4 regions of the Mammaliicoccus lentus genome follow, and region 1 is predicted to be linked to each of the others. Evidence: riboswitches for the same ligand, from Rfam matches in the RefSeq annotation. Region 1 holds a riboswitch; each other region holds the start of a gene.
The links. Region 1 has a riboswitch for S-adenosylmethionine ahead of metK (methionine adenosyltransferase). Riboswitches for the same ligand answer to the same signal wherever they lie in the genome.
Positions count from the first base shown of each region.

Region 2: it holds a riboswitch for S-adenosylmethionine, as region 1 does, so the genes downstream of both, ACNMOQ_RS11765 (hypothetical protein) here and metK (methionine adenosyltransferase) in region 1, are expected to answer to the same signal.
Region 3: it holds a riboswitch for S-adenosylmethionine, as region 1 does, so the genes downstream of both, ACNMOQ_RS03785 (M20 family metallopeptidase) here and metK (methionine adenosyltransferase) in region 1, are expected to answer to the same signal.
Region 4: it holds a riboswitch for S-adenosylmethionine, as region 1 does, so the genes downstream of both, gmpC (dipeptide ABC transporter glycylmethionine-binding lipoprotein) here and metK (methionine adenosyltransferase) in region 1, are expected to answer to the same signal.

Region 1 is NZ_OX344834.1:1,066,757-1,072,108, forward strand. Features, by position in the region: gene ACNMOQ_RS05350 (alpha/beta hydrolase family protein) at 1-251, shown strand, start outside; gene pckA (phosphoenolpyruvate carboxykinase (ATP)) at 291-1,892, opposite strand; SAM riboswitch class I at 2,075-2,187, shown strand; gene metK (methionine adenosyltransferase) at 2,293-3,489, shown strand; gene ACNMOQ_RS05365 (nuclease-related domain-containing protein) at 3,755-4,666, shown strand; gene ACNMOQ_RS05370 (NAD-dependent succinate-semialdehyde dehydrogenase) at 4,735-5,352, shown strand, end outside.
Region 2 is NZ_OX344834.1:2,363,252-2,368,603, reverse strand. Features, by position in the region: gene ACNMOQ_RS11780 (ABC transporter substrate-binding protein) at 1-127, opposite strand, end outside; gene ACNMOQ_RS11775 (RrF2 family transcriptional regulator) at 367-747, shown strand; gene ACNMOQ_RS11770 (NAD(P)/FAD-dependent oxidoreductase) at 820-1,731, shown strand; gene ACNMOQ_RS11765 (hypothetical protein) at 1,827-2,036, opposite strand; SAM riboswitch class I at 2,111-2,211, opposite strand; gene ACNMOQ_RS11760 (PepSY domain-containing protein) at 2,342-2,986, shown strand; gene efeO (iron uptake system protein EfeO) at 3,170-4,021, shown strand; gene efeB (iron uptake transporter deferrochelatase/peroxidase subunit) at 4,028-5,266, shown strand; gene ACNMOQ_RS11745 (FTR1 family iron permease) at 5,241-5,352, shown strand, end outside.
Region 3 is NZ_OX344834.1:789,746-795,097, reverse strand. Features, by position in the region: gene ACNMOQ_RS03800 (hypothetical protein) at 1-401, opposite strand, end outside; gene ACNMOQ_RS03795 (DUF2750 domain-containing protein) at 624-1,286, opposite strand; gene ldmS (L-aspartate--L-methionine ligase LdmS) at 1,392-2,579, opposite strand; gene ACNMOQ_RS03785 (M20 family metallopeptidase) at 2,576-3,763, opposite strand; SAM riboswitch class I at 3,825-3,924, opposite strand; gene ACNMOQ_RS03780 (GrpB family protein) at 3,966-4,508, opposite strand; gene ACNMOQ_RS03775 (S-ribosylhomocysteine lyase) at 4,647-5,114, shown strand; gene ACNMOQ_RS03770 (DoxX family protein) at 5,202-5,352, opposite strand, start outside.
Region 4 is NZ_OX344834.1:657,304-662,655, reverse strand. Features, by position in the region: gene ACNMOQ_RS03065 (cation:dicarboxylate symporter family transporter) at 1-1,111, shown strand, start outside; gene gmpC (dipeptide ABC transporter glycylmethionine-binding lipoprotein) at 1,149-1,991, opposite strand; SAM riboswitch class I at 2,058-2,164, opposite strand; gene ACNMOQ_RS03055 (methionine ABC transporter permease) at 2,219-2,878, opposite strand; gene ACNMOQ_RS03050 (methionine ABC transporter ATP-binding protein) at 2,878-3,897, opposite strand; gene ACNMOQ_RS03045 (DUF485 domain-containing protein) at 4,159-4,470, shown strand; gene ACNMOQ_RS03040 (solute symporter family protein) at 4,467-5,352, shown strand, end outside.

The DNA of each region.
Region 1 (5,352 bases):
CTTATGAAAGGCGTGATGCGCTTAAAATGATTCGTGAAGACAGCCCTCCTATATTAATTATTCATGGAGATGAGGATGCTCAAGTAGGAATAGAAATGGCTTACCACTTAGAACAACATTTAATAAAAGAAACCGTCTTTCACAAAACGATTTATAAACAAGGGGAAGGTCACGTTTTTAGACCTCAAACAGAAAAAGAAACTTTAATCGAACTACAAAATTGGATGAATTTATGTGAACAAAAAAACTGAGCCATAAATAAATGAACTCAGTTTTTCTCTAATATAAGATTAAATTCGATTATAACTAAATCCGCCTTCTTCTTGAATATGTTCAGAAGCTTCACCGAATTTAGAGAAATTCTCTTTAAAGTCCTTTGCAAGTTGTTTAGCTTTTTCATCATACGCTTCTTGAGATACCCAAGTATTACGAGGATATAAAATTTCTGAAGGTACGCCAGCTACATGTTTAGGAATATTCAAACCGAATATTTCATCTTGAATAAATTCGGAGTTTTTAATTTCTCCGCTTATTGCACGTCTTATCATAGAACGAGTATATTTTAATTCCATTCTAGAACCAACACCATATTCTCCGCCAGTCCATCCTGTATTTACTAAGTAAACGTCTACGCCATGTTCATCAATTAATTTACCGAGTAACTCAGCATATTCTGTTGCATGTAATGGTAAGAACGGTGAACCGAAGCATGTTGAGAACACTGGTTGAGGGCTCGTTACGCCTCTTTCTGTACCAGCTAATTTAGAAGTGAAACCACTTAAGAAATGATACATAGCTTGAGATTTATCAAGTTTTGAAATAGGTGGTAACACACCAAATGCGTCAGCTGTTAAGAAAATAATAGTATTTGGATGACCTGCAATTGACGGTTGTACGATATTATCAATGAAGTCAATTGGATATGCAGCTCGTGTGTTTTCAGTTAATGTTGTGTCGTCATAATCAACTGTACCATCTTTTTGCACACCAACATTCTCTAAGACTGTACCGTAACGAATAGCATCATATATTTGAGGTTCTTTTTCTTGGCTTAAACTTACAGTTTTAGCATAACAGCCACCTTCAATATTAAATACGCCATTTTCGTTCCAACCATGTTCATCATCACCAATTAATTTTCTGTTTGGATCAGCTGATAAAGTTGTTTTTCCTGTTCCAGATAGACCAAAGAATAAAGCAACGTCATTATTGTATCCAACATTTGCAGAACAGTGCATGCTCATGATACCTTTTTTAGGAAGAAGGTAATTCATAACTGAAAAAATACCTTTTTTCATTTCTCCAGCATATTCTGTTCCGCCAATTAAAATTACACGATGTTTAAAAGAAGTAATAATAAATGTTTCAGAGTTTGTTCCATCTTTTTCAGGGTCTGCTTTGAAACCAGGGGCACTTATTATTGTGAAATTAGGATTGATATTTAAAGCCTCTTCTTTTGTTTCAGGGCGGATAAACATATTTTGTGCAAATAAATTATGCCAAGGTAGTTCGTTTATAACACGTAAATCTAAACGAGTAGATTCATCGGCACCCGCATATCCGTTGAAGACATAAAGTTGTGATTTTTGGTTTAAATAGTCAATAACTTGATCATATAAATTTAAAAAACTGTGTTCAGAAATAGGCTGGTTTATAGAACCCCAATCTATATCTTGTTCCGTGTCTTCTTCTTTAACAATAAATTTGTCTTTAGGTGAGCGACCTGTGTATTTACCAGTTTCCATTCTAATAGCTCCGGATTCAGTTAACACACCTTCACCTGATTCTAAAATGTGTTTGTACAACTCAGATCTAGAAAGTTGTTTTAAAGTTGTTTCTTTGCTAAGAAGATTAGTTAATTCGATTGATTCTGTAATTGACTGTATTGCCATAAATGACGACCCCCATGTCTAAAAATTATTTTGTAAGCATTTTCATGGAATTAGTATAACACATTGAGATAAATAGTCTATACTAATAAACGAATTTATTGTTAAAAGTTTATGACAAAATATTTATTTCGTGTTTCATTGACATAATTCTAAAACTTTAGTATTATCATTTCTGACGGATTCTCTTATCCTGAGTGGTGGAGGGACATGGACCCAATGAAACCCAGCAACCTCTTTCTAAATGAAAGGAAGGTGCCAAACCGTTTGCAGACCAATATTGTCTGAACGATAAGAGCGAATGGACACGAGTGTGCCTTCTCTCTATTGTTTTATAGAGAGAAGGCACTTTTTATTTGCACTGAGGAAGAGACCGTACAACATAATCTAAAGGAGATTTTTTATGTCAAAAAACAGAAGACTCTTCACATCCGAATCAGTAACAGAAGGACATCCTGATAAAATTGCCGACCAAATATCTGATGCAATTTTAGATGAATTACTAAAAGGTGATCCAAAAGCGAGAGTCGCTTGTGAAACAACTGTAACTACAGGTATGGCTTTAATTTCAGGAGAAATATCAACTTCAACATACGTAGATATTCCGAAAGTAGTAAGAGAGACTGTAAAAGATATAGGGTATACTAGAGCGAAGTATGGTTATGATTTCCAAACAATGGCAATACTAACAGCTATCGATGAACAATCACCTGATATTGCTCAAGGTGTTGATTGTGCTTTAGAAGATAGAGACGATTTAACAGATAGTGAAATTGAGTCTATCGGTGCTGGAGACCAAGGCTTAATGTTTGGTTATGCTACAAATGAAACTGAAACATATATGCCGTTACCAGTATATCTAGCTCATCAATTGTCAAAAAGATTAACTGATGTACGTAAAGATGGCACTTTAGAATATTTACGTCCAGATGGAAAGACACAAGTAACAATAGAATACGACGAAAATGATAAACCTTTAAGAGTAGATACTATTGTTGTTTCTTCACAACATCATGAAAAAATAGAATTAGAAAAAATTCAACAAGATATTAAAGATCATGTTATATATCCAATCGTTCCTAAGGAATTATTAGATGATCAAACAAAATTCTTTATTAATCCTACTGGAAGATTTGTTATTGGTGGGCCACAAGGAGACGCAGGTTTAACAGGTAGAAAAATCATCGTTGATACATATGGTGGTTATGCTAGACACGGTGGAGGTTGCTTCAGTGGTAAAGACCCAACTAAAGTTGATAGATCTGGTGCTTATGCGGCTCGTTATGTAGCTAAAAATATCGTAGCTAGCGGCCTAGCTGATAAATGTGAAGTTCAACTTGCATACGCAATTGGAGTAGCACAACCTGTTTCAATTGCTGTTGACACTGCTGGTACTGGTAAAGTTGAAGAAAATGTACTAGTAGAAAAAATAAGAGAATTATTTGATTTAAGACCAGCAGGTATTATTCAAATGCTAAACTTAAGACAACCAATATATAAAAAGACTGCAGCATACGGTCATTTTGGTAGAACTGATGTAGAATTACCATGGGAACAATTAGATAAAGTAGAATTATTAAAAGATTTAGTAAATAAATAAACCTAAAAGTAAAATCAGTATTAAAAAAGAGTCTCATCATTAGTTATATGATCTAGTGGTGAGATTCTTTTTATATATATTCTTAGATATCTGAGAATTTTAATTTACTAATAAAGTGTGTATTAACTATAGAAATGTACGAAGTATTTAAAAAATCAAAAAATAATGCTTAAATTAGAGAAGAATATTGAAGATATATACTGAATTTATTTATAATATTTACTATAATAGATGTAATACATAAGAAAGGGAGCGATCAGCAAATATGAGTCAATTAGAACCGATTCATTATGGATTAATCGCAGCTGTCGTTATTGCGATAATATTTATCATATTATTCTTTGTTTCATTAAAACAAAGAAAGAATTCTTTGGCGAAAGTTCAGGAACAACATAAGAAGCAAAATGAGTCACTTAAATCTGAACACAAAGAAAAATTGGACCATGAACGAGTAGAAAACAAAAAGGTTCTATCTAAACAAAAAGAAGAGCATCAAGTTGAAATTTCTCAAAAAGAAAGAGAAATTGACTCATTAAAAATATTTTCGAAAAATGAAGGAGAATATATAACTGATAGACATTTATTAGATCTCCGTGATCAACTTGTTAATGAACGAAGAATAAGACCTGAAGATATGCATATAATGGCAAATATCTTTTTACCTAAAGATCCTTTAGGTAAGGTACATCAAATCGATCATATTGTTTTAACGAGAACTGGTATTTATGTTATTGACTCTAATTTGGTAAACGGCCATATATATCATGGTATAACTGAACAGCAATTTAGTGAGTTCCCTGTACTTGGGCAAGTGTTTGAAACATTGGATTTAAATCCTAAAAAAGAACAAACTTTACTCCTTGAAAAACAAGCTAGTAAAAAATCAGCTGCATTTCATGATTATACTGATAAAGTTAAAGAAGTGGACGAAACATCTGAAGAATTACAAAGACAACTCGAACTTAAATATACGCCAACACCAATCATCTATTTCCATCCTGATGAAGTGGATGAAGCCACAATTAGTAATTACTCACAAGATCCAAATATTAAAGTGCTTGTTGGTGAACAACAATTACAACATTTCTTCAATAAATTTGTATTCCATGGAAGATTCCAATACAGTGTTGAAGATCTAGAAAGAATAATGGACGAGTTAGAAAAGTTTAATCCTTAAGCAGAAAACGCTACAATAATAGTAGCGTTTTCTTTTTTTATAAATAATATGAAAAGGTGGTTGTGAAAATGAGTGAGAAACAATTTGATGTTAGAAATCCTGCTACGGAAGAAATTATTGAAACTTTGAACAATAATAGTGAAGAAGAGATTAACGAAATGATTGAAAATGCTCATCATGCTTTTCAAAAATTTAAAAAAACAACAGCTCACGAAAGAAGTGCACTTCTATATAAATGGCGTGAGCTCATTTTAGAACAAGAAGAAGAAATTGCGTTAATTATGACTAAAGAAAGTGGTAAACCATTAAAAGAATCAAAAGGTGAAGTAAAGTATGCTACAGATTACATTTTATGGTTTGCTGAAGAAGCTAAAAGAACTTATGGCAGAGCAATACCAGAGCATGTAGATAATAAAAGATTAATCGTTACTAGAGCACCGGTGGGTGTTGTCGCAAGTATTACACCATGGAATTTCCCAGCAGCAATGATGACAAGAAAAGCAGCGCCAGCTCTAGCAGCAGGATGTACATTTATTTGTAAACCTGCACAAGATACACCATTAACAACAATGAAATTTGTAGATTTAGCTCATGAAGCTGGTTTTGATAAAGATGTTATACAATACGTTAATGGTTCAGGTAAAGACGTTGGTAAAATCTTTACAAGCCATGAATTAATTTCTAAA
Region 2 (5,352 bases), 1.3 Mb from region 1:
GTTCGATTTTTACTGTCTCATTATCTTTTTTAGCTTCAGAAGATTTTTCTGAGTTGTTACTTCCACAAGCTGCCATCAATATGATGGATGCTAGTGTAACTATAAATAATTTAGTTAGGTTTTTCATATTATATAATATCCTCCTTTGTTAATGATAATCATTATCATTACTATATATAAATATGTAACAGCTTTACTCGTATGTCAATAAAATTTTTTTGCTATATTACGCTAAAAATTGGTTTTTATTAGAGGATTCATATAGTTAGAATAAAATATAAATTTTAAATCCTTAAGCTTATCTATAGACAATAATAATATATATGATATTATAGACACACAATATCTATAATACAGAGGTGTAACATGAAGATATCTAAAGGTACAGATTATGCTTTACATTCATTACTATATTTAATAAGCAATGGTGATAATCAGCCTGTAACTGTAAAGAGGTTATCTGACGTGCTAAATGTTTCTGTTACGTATTTATCTAAAATTTTAACTCAACTTGTCAAAGCTGGTGTGATTAAATCAGCTTCTGGTGCTAAGGGTGGTTATTATTTAGTGAATAATTGGGAAACCATTAGAATATATGACATCATTACTGCAATCGATGGTCATAGAAGCATGATAGAAGATAGTTTTAATCATGGTCCGGAATGTAAAGTTCAATCTATTTTAAACTCTGCGGAGGATGAAATGACGAAATCTTTAAAATCGAAGACGTTAAAAGATTTAATGTAAATTAAATCTTTTTTTAACAGCTAACTATAGATATTAAGACTCTTTAATATATGTGAAAAAGGTGGTATAAATATGTTTGATTGTATAGTAGTAGGTGGAGGTCCAGCTGGATTAGCGAGTGCTTTAACTTTAGGAAGAGCTTTAAAAACAACATTGGTAATAGATAATGATAATGCGAGAAATAAAGTGACACAGACTTCACATGCGTTTTTAACACAAGATGGTGTAACACCAGAAGAATTAAGGGAAAAAGCACAATCGGATGTTGATAAATATGAAGATGTAACGCGCGTGCAAGATACAGTTGAAAAGATTGCTAAAGAAGACAATACTTTCATAGTGAAAACGAAAAATGAAACGTACAAAGCTAAGAAAGTTATGTTATGTACTGGATTAAGAGAGACATTACCTAATATAAAAGGTGTGAAAGAAATTTACGGAAAATCTGCATTTTACTGTCCTTGGTGTGACGGTTATGAATTAAGAAATAAATCATTACTCGTAGATGTATCTCCAGAACTAGTGATGCATATGGCTAAATTAGTTAGCAATTGGACTAATGATTTAGTTATAAGTTCACAAGACTTTTCAGAATTAACCGAAGATGATAAATCATTTTTAAAAAAGAAAAATATAAAGCTTGTTCAAGGTAAAGTATCGGAATTTAAACATGAAGATGGAATGATAAATGAAGTGATATATGAAGATGGTACTAGAATTTCTAGGAATGGTGCGATTATATCAGTTGAATGGGATACAAAATTTTCATTTTTAGAAGAACTTCAAATTGAAAGAGATGAAAATGGAGGTATTAAAAAAGATGATTTTGGAGAAACTTCTATTCCAGGGTTATTTGTAGCTGGTGAAACAAATGGTGCAATGCCTTCACAACTTATCGATTCTGCTGCAAGTGGTAATCATATTGCTAAATTAGTAGCAATGCAAATTATATTAGAAGCAGAAGGTGAAACATTAAAAGGTTAGCCTGAGTATCTTCAAATATTTATTTAATCCTTTGTAAATAAAAAATCCTCGCTAACGTATAAAGATTTCTGCTTATACGCTAGCGGGGTTTTTAATTATTTTTTAGTAATCGTAATATGAATATCGAACTCATTGAATTGTGATTTATGCTTATAGCGTTCAGGATTTTGTTCATTCTCTAAATCCACCAGTTCACCAATCAAAGCATTTTTTTTATTTGTTTTATACATAGATCCTGAAAAACTTTGTGGTGGGTTTTGTTTTAACTCCACTAATTCTGATAAAATGTCGTCTCTTGTTCTCATAATATTGCCTCCTAAATGTTTTAGTAACAATAAAACAGCTCATCTTAAGATTAAGAAGAGCTGTTTAGAGAATCTTCTTATCTTTCAAGTTGATACTTGTTGGATTTAGCACAGTACTTACGCCTGTTGCTGAGGTTTCATCGGGCCAATTCCCTCCGCCTACTCTTAATAAGACTTACGAGCTATTTTATTGTTTCTATTAATATAACTGATAATTCAATAATTGTCTAATAAAATAAATAAATGTTTAAAATATTAAGAAACTGTGAATATATAAATAGTAATCAACTTGAGGAGGTATAATTATGAAATTTAAATGGATGTCATTACTTTTAGCTTCAGGTCTAGTATTATCTGCTTGCGGAAATGATAATGATGACGACGATATGAAAGACGATCAAAAAGATCAAAAATCAGAACAAACTGAAAAAGAAAATGACAGTCAAGATAATGACAATAAAGATGATTCTACAATGTCAGATAATAAATCTGATAATAAAGCAACTGAAAAAACTGTAAAATGGAATGATGTGAAAGTATCACCTGAAGAAGCAGTTAAAACAGCTCAAAAAGAAGAAAAAGGTGGTTTGAAAGACATATCATTCGAAAAAGAAACTGGTGAGTGGAGTTATAAAGTTGAATTATTAGATGGACAAGATGAAAATAAAGTCTTGATTAATGCGGAAGATAATTCTGTTACTAACGTTGAAAACGAAAAAGAAGATGACGACGACAATGACAAAACATTTAAGTTATCTGATGCAGCTAAATTCGAAGATGCTTTAAAAGTAGCTCAAGATAAAGCATCAGGAGATTTAAAAGAATGGTCATTAAGTAGAGAAAACGGTAAACTTGTTTATTCTATTGACTTAAAAGAAGGAAATAAAGACACAACAGAATTTACGATTGATGCTAAAACGAAAGAAATATTAGAACAAGAACAAGACTAATATGAAATGTTTGGACAGGTTGGGACATAAATAAATGTCCCAGCCTATTTTTTTATGCTTTTTTACCTTGATTACCCTCAATTTAATTTACATTTTATTGAAATTTCTTATTGACTAATAGTAAAGATAGGAATAAATTAAAAGAGTGATAATGAATATCAATTAGGTGGGGAGAATCCAATCATGAAGAGAATAGCAACAACACTTTTAGCAAGTACTTTAATATTAACTGCTTGTGGTAATGATGATGAGAAAAAGGAAACTAATAGTGATAAAGAAACGAAAGAAACTACGAAAGTTGATTTTTCTAAAGAAACAAAAGCATATAAAGATTTCACAACGAAACAATTAGATACATTTTTAACTGAAACTGAAAAGTTTGTAGAGGCTGTTAAAGCTGACGATGTTGAAAAAGCTAAAGAGATTTATCCAAAAGCGCGTATGTATTATGAAAGATCAGAGCCAGTAGCGGAAAGTTTTGGCGAACTGGATCCTAAAATTGATGCGCGCTTAGCTGATATGAAGGAAGAGAAAAAGGAAAACGAATGGTCAGGTTATCATAAAATAGAAAAAACTTTATGGGAAGAAAACTCTACAAAAGATATGGGACCTGTTGCAGACCAATTACTTAAAGATGTAAAAGAGTTAAGAGCAAAAGTTGATACTGTAGACGTAACACCAAAATTAATGTTGCAAGGTTCTATCGATTTATTAAATGAAGTATCAAGTTCAAAAATAACTGGTGAAGAAGAAATTTATTCACATACAGATTTATATGACTTCAAAGCAAATATTGAAGGAGCAGAAAAAATCTTTGAAATCTTTAAAGATAAAGTAACTGAAAAAGATAAAAAAGTTGCTGAAACAACGCAAGAAAGATTTGATAACGTTAACAAATTATTAGCAAAATATGAAACGAAAGATGGCGGCTATGTCGACTATACTAAATTATCAAAAGAGGATACGAAAAAATTATCTGAAGCAGTTGATAAATTAGGTGAATCATTAAGTCAGATGGCAGTCATTACGGAGTGATAACTTATGACTAACAAGGACAACCATATAGCAAGAAGGGATTTTTTGAAACTTGCTGGCGTTGGGGGTGCTGGCCTCATTTTAGGTTCTACCGGTGTCGGTGGAACCTTGTTAGCTTCTCAATATTTTGCAAAAGATAAAACAGATGTAAAAAATAAAGTGAAATTTTATGGTAAGTACCAATCAGGTATTACAACTGATTTGCAGAAACATATTTATTTTGTAGTGTTAACGATTAATAAAATGTCTGTTTCTGATGTTAAAGAAATGTTTAAAACTTGGACGAATTATAGCGTTCATTTAATGAATGGGGAACCGGTAAAAGAGTTAGGCCAAAATAAAATGTTACCAAGTCCAGATACCGGTGAAACAATCGGTATAGATGCTAATCATTTATCATTAACTTTTGGTATAAGTCCATCATTTTTCGAAAAAGTTGGCCTTGAAAAGCATAAACCTGAATTGTTGAAAGACTTACCTCATTTTCCTAAAGACCAATTAGATAAACAATATACTGGCGGAGACATATGTATACAAGCTTGCTCTGATAATCCACAAGTGAATTTCCATGCTATTAGAAATTTGATAAGAGTAGCTAAAGGTGAAGTTTCTATGAAATGGAGTCAATCTGGATTTAATTCTATCAAAGTAAAAGATGGAAAAATGGAAACGCCCAGAAATTTATTTTCATTTAAAGATGGCACTGGAAACCCGTCTATACATAATCAAACTGAATTAGATAAGTATGTGTTTATTCAAGACGGGTGGGCGAAAAACGGTTCATATTTAGTTGTAAGAAGAATACAAATGTTGTTAGAAACATGGGATAGAACGGCACTTGGTGAACAGGAAGCTACATTTGGAAGGTATCGACATTCCGGAGCTCCATTAGGTAAAGAGAAAGAATTTGACGAGTTTGATAGAAATATAAAAGATAAAAATGGAGAGAAATTAATAGAGGATGAATCACATGTCAGTTTAGCAAAACAGGCGAAGTCTAATTTGCTTAGACGTTCTTATTCATACTCAGATGGTATTAATGAACAAACTGGCGCATTTGATGCAGGACTATTATTTTTATCATTCCAAAGAGCACCGGAACAATTCATTAAAATTCAAAGCAAAATGGGCGCTCAAGATAAATTGAATGAATATATCACACATAGAGGTTCAGGTATTTTTCTATGTTTACCTGGTGTTCAAGAAGGAGGATATTTAGGTGAAGCGTTATTTAATCGCATTTAGTATTACCATATTAATGTGCCTAGTTATCCCTATAACTGTTAAAGCGGAAATAAGTTTAAGTAATATTTATATTAGTGTGACAGATG
Region 3 (5,352 bases), 280 kb from region 1:
CTTTCTGGCGATATATTAGGTAATATTAAAAATTCACCTATAATATTCATTAATAAAGGGATTATTACAAGAAGCGAAGCAATAATACTTGAGTATAAAATCACCTTTATATCTACTGACTTATTCACATGATACATATAAGCATGATGTAATAAATGTTGCTTACGATCTTGTATAAAAATATCACTTACACCTATGGATACAGCTAAAGGCATAATCAATAGATAAACCGTTTGTAAAGCACTAAACCCATCAAATAATAAAGATCGTGTATATGGTGTGTTTTCTAATAGTACATAGATACCATAAGTTTGATAAGCATTGTATAAATGCAATAGAGCAATTATCGTTAAAAGGATAAATGCTATAAATAGTTGTAACCTTAATATGCGTAATTTCATATATTTAAACATTATTATCACCTTATGTAGAAGCTCTTTAGTGGCATAATTTTCTACTATTTCAATCTTAAACTTTTTTTACATTATTTTACATTTTAATCTAATTAAAGCTCTTTTACAACAATGCTTTAATTTATTTAATTTAATTATTACCAACTTATTCAAGGCATAAAAAAAAACTTTTGCTATTTAGCAAAAGTCTAAAATTAATATTTTATTCCCTTAACAAGGCATCGCGTTTAATACTACTTTAGGATCTGTAACTGTACCAATCATTCCCGGTTTTAAGTTCACACCTAATGCAATATTATCTTGTTTTAAATCTTCTAGCCATTCTTCAAATACTTCAGTTTCTACTTCGATGATGTCATATTCCTCAAAGTCATTGTGATGTACTTTTTCTACAAGTTTTCTTGTACTCCATACTGTCATCATATTTGGTAAGCTGCTGTCTTCTTCTGAAACGATAATAAATTGCTTTTGCCCTTTTACTGTTAACCCGTATACATAGTCTTCATTACAAATATCTTCAGCAAATTCTTCAATACGAATATCATCTAACTCACTCATGATTTGTTCGATAAATCTTATCGCTTCGACTTCTGTACCTGAAAATTCTTCATAACGGTCTACTATGAATCGGTCACCTTCGTCTAATATATCGTCCATTTCATAAGTTACAAAGCGGTCTAGATCTAATTCCATCACTTTTTCGTATGTTGTAATGTTAGTTTCTTTTAAATACTTTTCTGCGTATTCTTGTTTTGACCAAATTAAACGAGTATTTGTATCTGCATCTCTTAAAATTCTTTTATCTGTTAGAACAACGTAAAATTTTTCTTTCGTTAATATTTGTTTGAACATAGACATATCCTGGATAGCCATTGTTATACCACCCTCTTCTTTATATTTAATACCAATAAAATATAGTATATTTAAAAGCTATAAGTCAATGAAAATTTGCTTTAATTTCCATAATTATTTTAAATGCTATTCATCGTAGAGTTCAGAAAGGAATTTTTGTTCTAATTGAAGTGCTTTAGATTCTGTTTCAGCATGCCATATGCCAGCAAATCTTGCATTTACTTTATTCTTTCCAAACCAATCCCCATCGAAGAATGAGAGTGGATAAAGATGGCCATCTTCAACATATTTTTCAATCACTTTATAAAAGTGTTCGTTATCTCCTTTTGCATGGTAACTTAAAAATTTATGAAAACCATCTTTTAATCTATTTTTAAGTAAAAGCATACTCGTTGAACCATTTTGTCTAAAGTTTAAATCTATGGCATATATTTTTCCTTCTTTATCTATCAGTAAATCAAAGCCTGAAACACCTTTATAACCATATTCAACACCATTTTGCATAATTTCATATCCTGCATCTATAACGCTTTGTGGTACTTCGTCTGAATTAACATTACCATTATAAAATCCGTAGTCATCTGTTAATTGTTTAACTGCCCCTATATATTGGATACCAGTATCTTCACTATATACATATTGCACACAATAATTGTCTACCTCTTCGATAAATTGTTCTATAATAATATGTTCTGTTTCAGTAGCTTCTTTAATTCTTTGATTTGCTTTCTTTAGATCATCTTCAGTATAACATATCATAACCCCATACCCACCTGCTGTCGGTAATTCATCTCCCGGCTTTAATACAAGAGGTAGTTCCCAATTTTTAATTTCTTCTTCATATTCTTTAACACTAACACATTCACGTCTAGGTAAATACTTTCCTTTAGTCCACTGTGATAATTTCGATTTATTGTTTAAGTCTATAAACTTTGGTTTATATATAGCATAATCGTCCTTATCACATAAATGTTCTCCATGAATATATTGAAAGAATATTTTATTACGCTTATTTGTTAATTGTTGTATCAATTGTTCGTAACTTTCTTTATCTTTAAAACGATGTATATTGTCTGGCACTTTTTCTCCAACTAGATTTAACAAATCTTCTATCCTTTTTGTTAAACATGCTTCATGAATAATCATTGGCATTTTACTAATAACCAATTCTCTAGCTGTTAAAAAATTAGATTGATCTTCTTCGGCTTTTAACCAAGGATTATCTTCATAGGATGGCCTCGAATTATAGATAATATTATCTTCATATAAATCTTTAAGTGTTAATAATAAAGGTTTATGATAGGCTTTTGTCATAATAAGTTCTCCCTTAATGTTTGATGATGCTCGATAATCTCATTTCTAAGGGGTACGTTCTCTATTAATTCTAATCCCATCGATGCTAATATTTTAGCACCGCTTATCAATGCTTTATCTCCCATTGTACTTGCTGCAGCTTGGCAAAATTCTTTCGTATGACCAACTAAATTAGATGGTCCGATTTTAATATGTGGATGTATAGTAGGTATGATATGACTTACATTCCCCGTATCTGTTGATCCAAAACCAAAATCATCTTCTATAACATCTTCTCCTAAAGATTCTGCATGTTTTCTAAACAATTCATCTAAAGGTTTATTAATAACAAATTCATTTACACCGTTTTGTATTGGTCTTACTTCTGACTTACAACCAGTTTGCAATGCAGCTCCTTCAGCGATTTTTCGAACTCTATCAGTCAGTTCATCTAAATGTTTACGTGAGGTTGCTCTAGTATAAAATCTTGCATGTGTAAAATCAGGAATAATATTTGCCGCTTCACCTCCATTTAATATTACACCGTGCACTTTATCTGTTTTCTTAATTTGTTGTCTCAACATACTTACACCGTTAAAGAAGGACAACATAGCGTCTAAAGCATTAATCGCTTCAAAAGCATTCTCAGACGCGTGAGCACTCCTTCCATAAAACTTTACATCGAATACATCTACTGCTAATGATGGCACTGTGACATACGTCTCATGGCCAGGGTGTACCATAAGTGCAATGTCTAAATCGTCTATAATACCCGCTTTAACATAACTAGCTTTAGCGCTACCATTAACCCCGCCTTCTTCTGCTGGACAACCAAGCACGACTATTTTACCGCCCACTTGGTCAATAACTTTTGATAAACTAATACCTGCTAAAACGCTCGAAGTACCGATTATATTGTGTCCACATGCATGCCCTAAGCCTGGCAATGCATCATATTCCGCTAAAAAACATATCGTTGGACCTTCTATTTTCGTGTCATATGTAGCTATAAATCCAGTCGGATGCTTTGCTATATTTTTCTCTATCTTAAAATGATGATTTTTCAGTTGATCACTTAACAATCTTGAAGCAAAAACTTCTTCATTACCTAGTTCTGGACGTTCGTGTATTTGATGGCTCATAGACAAATATAAGTGTTTATTTTGTTCAATATAATTTAAAATATTTTGCGATAAATTGCTCATTCACTATACAACCTTTCCAATATAAAAGCGCACTCCTTAGTTAGGAAATGCGCCAATCGAAATTTTATCTCTCAGTTGAACACTGCAGGATTTGGCACCTTTCCATGTAGGGAGGTTGCTGGACGTCAAAGGGCCTTTCCCTCAGTCACTCTTGATAATACGTATGAAATTGTTTTAATTCTAACTTTAACACTCGGATATGTCAATGTTTTGCGAGCGCATCATTTGAGTTTAAGTACCATTTTTCAGCCTTTTTCTCAAATTCTTTAATCATACTATCTTTACCTTGATAATACTCTACACTATCCGCTGGAAAATCTATAGATAAGTCATGTTTAAGGCGACTATATCGTTCTCTCTCGCCGTTAAATGTTCTCAAATAATCTCTAAAAGAAATAAGTCTCAATATGTGTGGGCTGTCTTCATCATAGATATGTAAATGATGAGAGACATCACCGTTATGATTATATTTTTTAAAATAACGATTTCCAATAACGCCTCGTTCTCCTTTAGACTCGTAACCTAGTGCAGATAATTCCTTTGTATAATCATCTATCGTTTCACTATCTTTTACCACCATTAAAATATCAATGATAGGTTTAGCTGATAACCCTGGGATAGCTGTAGATCCAATGTGTTCTATATTTATGCTATGTTCTTTTAATAACGATTGTAAATATTTCTTTTCTTCTAAAAAAAGATGTTGCCATATACTATCGTATGGGACGACTCTTAATCTCTCCATACACATCACTCCATTTTCAGAATAATTTATTTTATTATCTTATAAAGTAACACATAAAGAAAGTAATTGAAATCTGAATTTATTGTTTTTTCAAAATTTACTTGATATAATGATGCCGAAATCAAAGGAGGAATCTTCATGACAAAGATGAATGTAGAAAGTTTTAATTTAGATCACACTAAAGTAGATGCACCATTTGTAAGACTTGCGGGAATTAAAGAAGGTTTAAATGGAGATGTTATTCACAAATATGATATTCGTTTTAAACAACCAAATAAAGAACATATGGAAATGCCCGCTTTACACTCTTTAGAACATTTAATGGCTGAAAACATTAGAAACCATACTGATAATGTTGTAGATGTAAGCCCAATGGGTTGTCAAACAGGCTTTTACGCTTCATTTATAAATCATGACGATTATGATGATGTCTTAAATATTATAGAAAAAACGTTAAAAGATGTTGAGCAAGCTACAGAAGTTCCAGCATGTAATGAAGTACAATGTGGTTGGGCAGCAAGCCACTCATTAGAAGGTGCCCAACGACTTGCAACTGAATTCTTATCGAAAAAAGATGGATGGAATGTAATATTTAAAGAAGATTAATAAAATACACTATTATGTTTAAAATAGAAAAAAGGAGTGAAACGGAGATTTAATTTTTCAAAAAATCTCTGTTTCACTCCTTTTTAATTACATTTTTCTAACGATTTTAATAAGTACATATTGTAATGGTAATCTACCCCATAAAGCCCATGTAGGTAATTGTTTCCCATTTAACGGTATATTTTTTTGTGCCATATATACGTTTGCTGGAAATACAGCAACTAAGAACCATTCAATT
Region 4 (5,352 bases), 410 kb from region 1:
TTGTTCATTAGCATTATCAATATCTAATGTTGGCGATATGCATACAGTCGGTAGATATGGTTGGAAAACATTACTTTACTTTGAAATCATTACAACTATTGCTATTGGTTTAGGTATTATATTCGGTAATTTATTTAAACCAGGTTTAGGATTAGATGCAGATAAATTGCCTAAAGGCGATATTTCTACATATGAAAGCACTGCTGATGCAGCAGAAAAATCTACTTATGGAAATCATATAATAGATACAATTGTAAGCATTATTCCTACTAATATATTCGAATCTTTAGCTGCAGGAGAGTTACTCCCAATTATATTCTTTGCTGTATTCTTCGGATTAGCTATTGCTGCAATTGGAGAGAAAGGACAGCCTGTTAAGGATGTTCTTGGAGGTGCACTAGAAGCTGTATTTTGGATGATACATAGAATTCTACGCCTTGCACCATATGGTGTATTTGCTTTTATTTGTGTAACGATTATGACATTTGGATTATCTGCATTAATTCCATTAGTTAAGCTATTAGCTGTTGTTGTAGGTGCTATGATATTCTTTATTGTTGTTGTTTTAGGCATAGTAGCCAAAATTTGTGGTATTAACATTTTTTCAATTGTTCGCATATTGAAAGATGATTTATTACTTGCTTTCTCAACATCAAGTTCTGAAACTGTTTTACCTTCAGTGATGGAAAAAATGGAAAAATTCGGTGCACCAAAAGATATCGTATCCTTTGTAGTACCTACAGGATATACTTTTAACTTAGATGGTTCTGCTTTGTACCAATCTATAGCAGCGTTATTTGTTGCTCAAATGTATGGCGTACATTTAAGTCTAGTAGAACAACTTATTCTAATGTTCACTTTAATGATCACGTCTAAAGGTATGGCTGCTGTTCCTGGTACTTCTATTGTTGTATTAATTACCACTCTAGGATCGATGGGATTAAATCCAGAAGGTTTAGCATTAATCATTGGTATCGATAGATTATTAGATATGATGAGAACGTGTGTTAACGTAGTAGGAAACGCACTCTCTACAGTCGTTATTTCAAAATGGGAAAATAAATATGACCATGAAAAAGGTCAACTATATTTAAATTCTCTAAAAAAATAACAAAAAAAAGATTCGGCTTGGGGGAGCCGAATCTTTTTTATTTTAATGAATCCTGTATTTCTTTAATTTCTTCTTGTTTTAAATCAACTACAATTTCTCCGTCTTTAGTGTCTTCTTTCAGAGCTTCTTTCGCTTCTTCTGAATGGTATAGCTCAGCAACTCTTTTTAAAGTTTTATTATCTTTATCTTTTGTATTTGCAGCTATAAAGTTGATATATGGTTTAGCAGCATTTGCATCTGGGTTTTCTGAATAGATAGGGTCTTTCTTAGGATTTAATCCTGCTTTAGATGCAACACCATTATTTATAACAGCGATATCTACTTCATCTAACGCTCTAGCTGTTTGTTGAGCATCGACTGCTTTAATATTTAAATTCTTTTTATTTTCAACTATATCTTTAGGACCACCATCTAATCCAAAGTCTTTCTTCAATTTAATATACCCTGCTTTTTCTAATAATTTTAAAGCTCTAGCTTGATTAGAAACGTCGTTTGGTATAACAACTTTAGCACCGTCTTTTAAATTTTTAATATCTTTTATTTGATTAGAATAAATACCCAGTGGAGCGAACACAGTTGTTCTAATTGGTGTGATTTCTGTTCCTTTATTTGCTCTTTGGAATTGATCTAAAAATGCAAAATGTTGGAATGAGTTTAAATCAATATCACCGTCTGACAATGCTTTATTGGGAACGTTATAATCCGAAAATTGTTTAACCTCTACATTAATATCTTCTTTTTTAGCTAATTCTGCTACTTTATCCCATACAGCAGTATCATTTGAAGCGATACCCACTGTTACCTTTTTATCATCTTTTTTATCACCACATGCTGCTAATAGTAAAACTAATGTCATTAATAATGTTAATACTTTTTTCATTTTATTCGCTCCTTTTCTTATGTATATAAATAAAAATCCCTTTTAAGCTTAGCTCAAAAGGGATTAACTTTATCTGCCAAGTTTAAAACTTGATGGATTTAGCACAGTTCTCTTTATAGAGTCCGCTGCTGAGATTTCATCGGGCCATATCCCTCAATCTCTCTTGATAATTTTTATTTGATTAATTCTGATAATACCTATCATATTACTCTAAGTCAATACTTTTTTTAACTTCTTCTTACAATTTTAGACAATACATTACCTAAAGATTGGATAAGTTGTACCATAATGACTAGAATAACGACCGTAATGACAATAACAATTGTATCAAAACGTTGATAACCATAAGCTAAAGCTAAGTCACCAATACCGCCTCCACCTACTGCACCGGCCATCGCTGTAGCACCAATTAAACCGATAATAGATGTTGTTAATGCTAGAATTAAAGACCCCAGTGCTTCAGGTAATAAGAAATGTCGAATAATTTGAAACGGTGATGCTCCCATAGAATGTGCCGCTTCTATGACGCCTGAATTCACTTCTAACAGTGAGTTCTCTACTAATCTTGCAATATAAGGCGCAACATAGACTGTTAAAGGTACTATTGCTGCAGAAGTTCCAATAGATGTACCCACAATCATTTTAGTAAAAGGTACAATAGCAATAAGTAAAATAATAAACGGCACCGAACGGAATATATTAATAACTGGATTTAGCACATGATATATAAAAGCATTTGGCCAAATACCATTCTTTCTAGTTATAACAAGTAAAATACCTAAAGGAATACCAATTAATGCACCGATTACTAAAGAAACAGTAACCATGTATAGCGTTTGGTATATAGCGTCATATAGTTGAGATGAATCTAAAGATGATCCAAACATTATGCTTCAACCTCCTCATATTCAATATTTAAATCTGTTAAATACTGAAAACTATTTTGAATTGCTTCTTGTTCTCCATTCAGACGTAGTGTTAAATAACCTACTGGTGTACCTTGAATGTCTGACATTGATGCAAACAGTATATTTATTTGTACGTGGAATTTAGTGATTAAATCATTGATAATACTATGTGTCACTTGTTCACCATCTATGTATAATTTAATGTCTGTAGCAGTTTTATCTTCAGGAATAAGTTTTCTTAAGTTTGAAGATATATCTGTAGTTATCACAGTTGATACAAAGTTTTTAGCAGTTGATGTTTGGGGGTGACTAAACACATCTAATACAGGACCAATTTCAATAACTTCACCATTTTCCATAACCGCTACTTTATTGCATATTTGTTGGATAACACTCATTTCATGGGTAATTAATAATATTGTGACTCCAAATTGTTCGTTAACTCTCTTTAGCAGTTTTAAAATTGAATCTGTAGTTGCAGGATCAAGCGCACTTGTTGCCTCATCACATAATAAGATTTTAGGATCTGTAACTAATGCTCTAGCAATTGCTACTCTTTGTTTTTGACCACCTGATAATTCATTTGGATATTGTTTACCTTTGTCTTCTAAACCAACAAATTCAAGCAATTCATTCACTTTATCTTTAATGTCATTTTTATTTTTACCTTGTAAAATTAAAGGCATAGCTACGTTATTAAAAACTGTCTTTGAATTTAACAAGTTAAAATGTTGAAATATCATTCCTATATTTTTCTTAATGACTTGTAACTTTTTCTTCGAATATTTATTCACATCATGACCGTCTACTAATACTTCTCCAGATGTCTTTTCTTCTAATACATTCACTAACCTAATTAAAGTACTCTTCCCCGCACCGCTATATCCGATAACACCGAATATATCTTGCTCTTCTACTTTAAAACTTACATCTTTAAGTGCTTGTATTTCAGAATTCTTTTGTTGGAAAATTTTATTCACATTTTTAAATTCTATCATAACATTTATCCCTTCCGAATTCTTATTATTATGATAAGAATTATATTGATGTTTACCTTTAACGTCAATACTTATAATCAAACTTTTCTAAATATTCATATATCTATATTGTATTTTTTCTCTTAAATACTTTATTCACATTTTCTTGATGAATTTTTATTAATGTAAGCGTTATCAATAAAATATTGACAACTTTGTGAACAATCAATAAAATGAAACTTAAGATGTATTTTTACATCCAAAAACAAGGGGGTTATAAGTATGGCTGAGCATGATTTCAAGCGTTTAGCAGCAGATCCAAAGTTTAAAGAACTTGTGAAAAAAAGAAATAACTTTATATTTCCTATATCTATATTCTTTATTTTTGCTACACTGCTATTTCCAGTATTGACTGGATATACAAATATCTTGAATAATATTGCATTTTGGAATATCTCTTGGGCATGGATTTACGCATTATTATTATTCATTATGGTATGGACTCTTGTCACTTTATATATGCGTAAAGCTAAATCTTTTGATAAAGATGCTGAAGCATTATTAATGGCGCATAGAGAGGGGCAAAACAAATGAATGTAATTGTCGTCGTTATGTTTATACTATTTGTTAGTATTACATTGTTTATTACATATTTTGCATCTAAAAGAACGCAATCAGCAAATGACTTTTATACTGCTGGAGGCGGGTTAACAGGTTGGCAAAATGGGTTAGCAATTGCTGGTGATTACTTATCAGCTGCATCATTTTTAGGTATAGCGGGTGCCATCGCATTATGGGGATTTGATGGTTTTTTCTATAGTATCGGTTATTTAACCGCGTATCTCATTGTGTTATACATTGTTGCAGAGCCTTTAAGAAACTTAGGTAAATATACTTTAGCAGATATGATTGCAGCTCGATTTGAGCTTAAAAAAGTTAGAGCAATGGCAGCAGTATCTTCCATTACCATTGTTATTTTCTATATGTTAGCTCAATTAGTTGGAGCTGGTGCACTTATTCAATTGCTATTCGGTATACCTTATACACTTGCTGTTATTTTGGTCGGTATCATGATGACAATTTATGTATTGTTTGGTGGTATGACTGCAACAAGTTGGGTTCAAATGGTTAAAGCCGTATTACTTATGATTGGTACTATTATTATTTCATTTTTAGTGCTATTACATTTTAATTTCAATCTTTCTACTATGTTTGGTGAAATGCACAATATTAAATCACCTGCTTTTAAAAGTGAATTTATCAACCCTGGCTCACAAGGTAAACCGCCTTTAGATAATATCTCACTAATTATTGCTTTACTATTTGGTACAGCAGGTTTACCTCACATACTGATGCGATTCTTTACAGTTAAAGATGCCAAAACAGCAAGATCTTCTGTAATGTGGGCAACATGGATTATTGGTATATTTTATATTTTAACGATATTACTAGGATTTGGTGCGGCTGCATTATTAA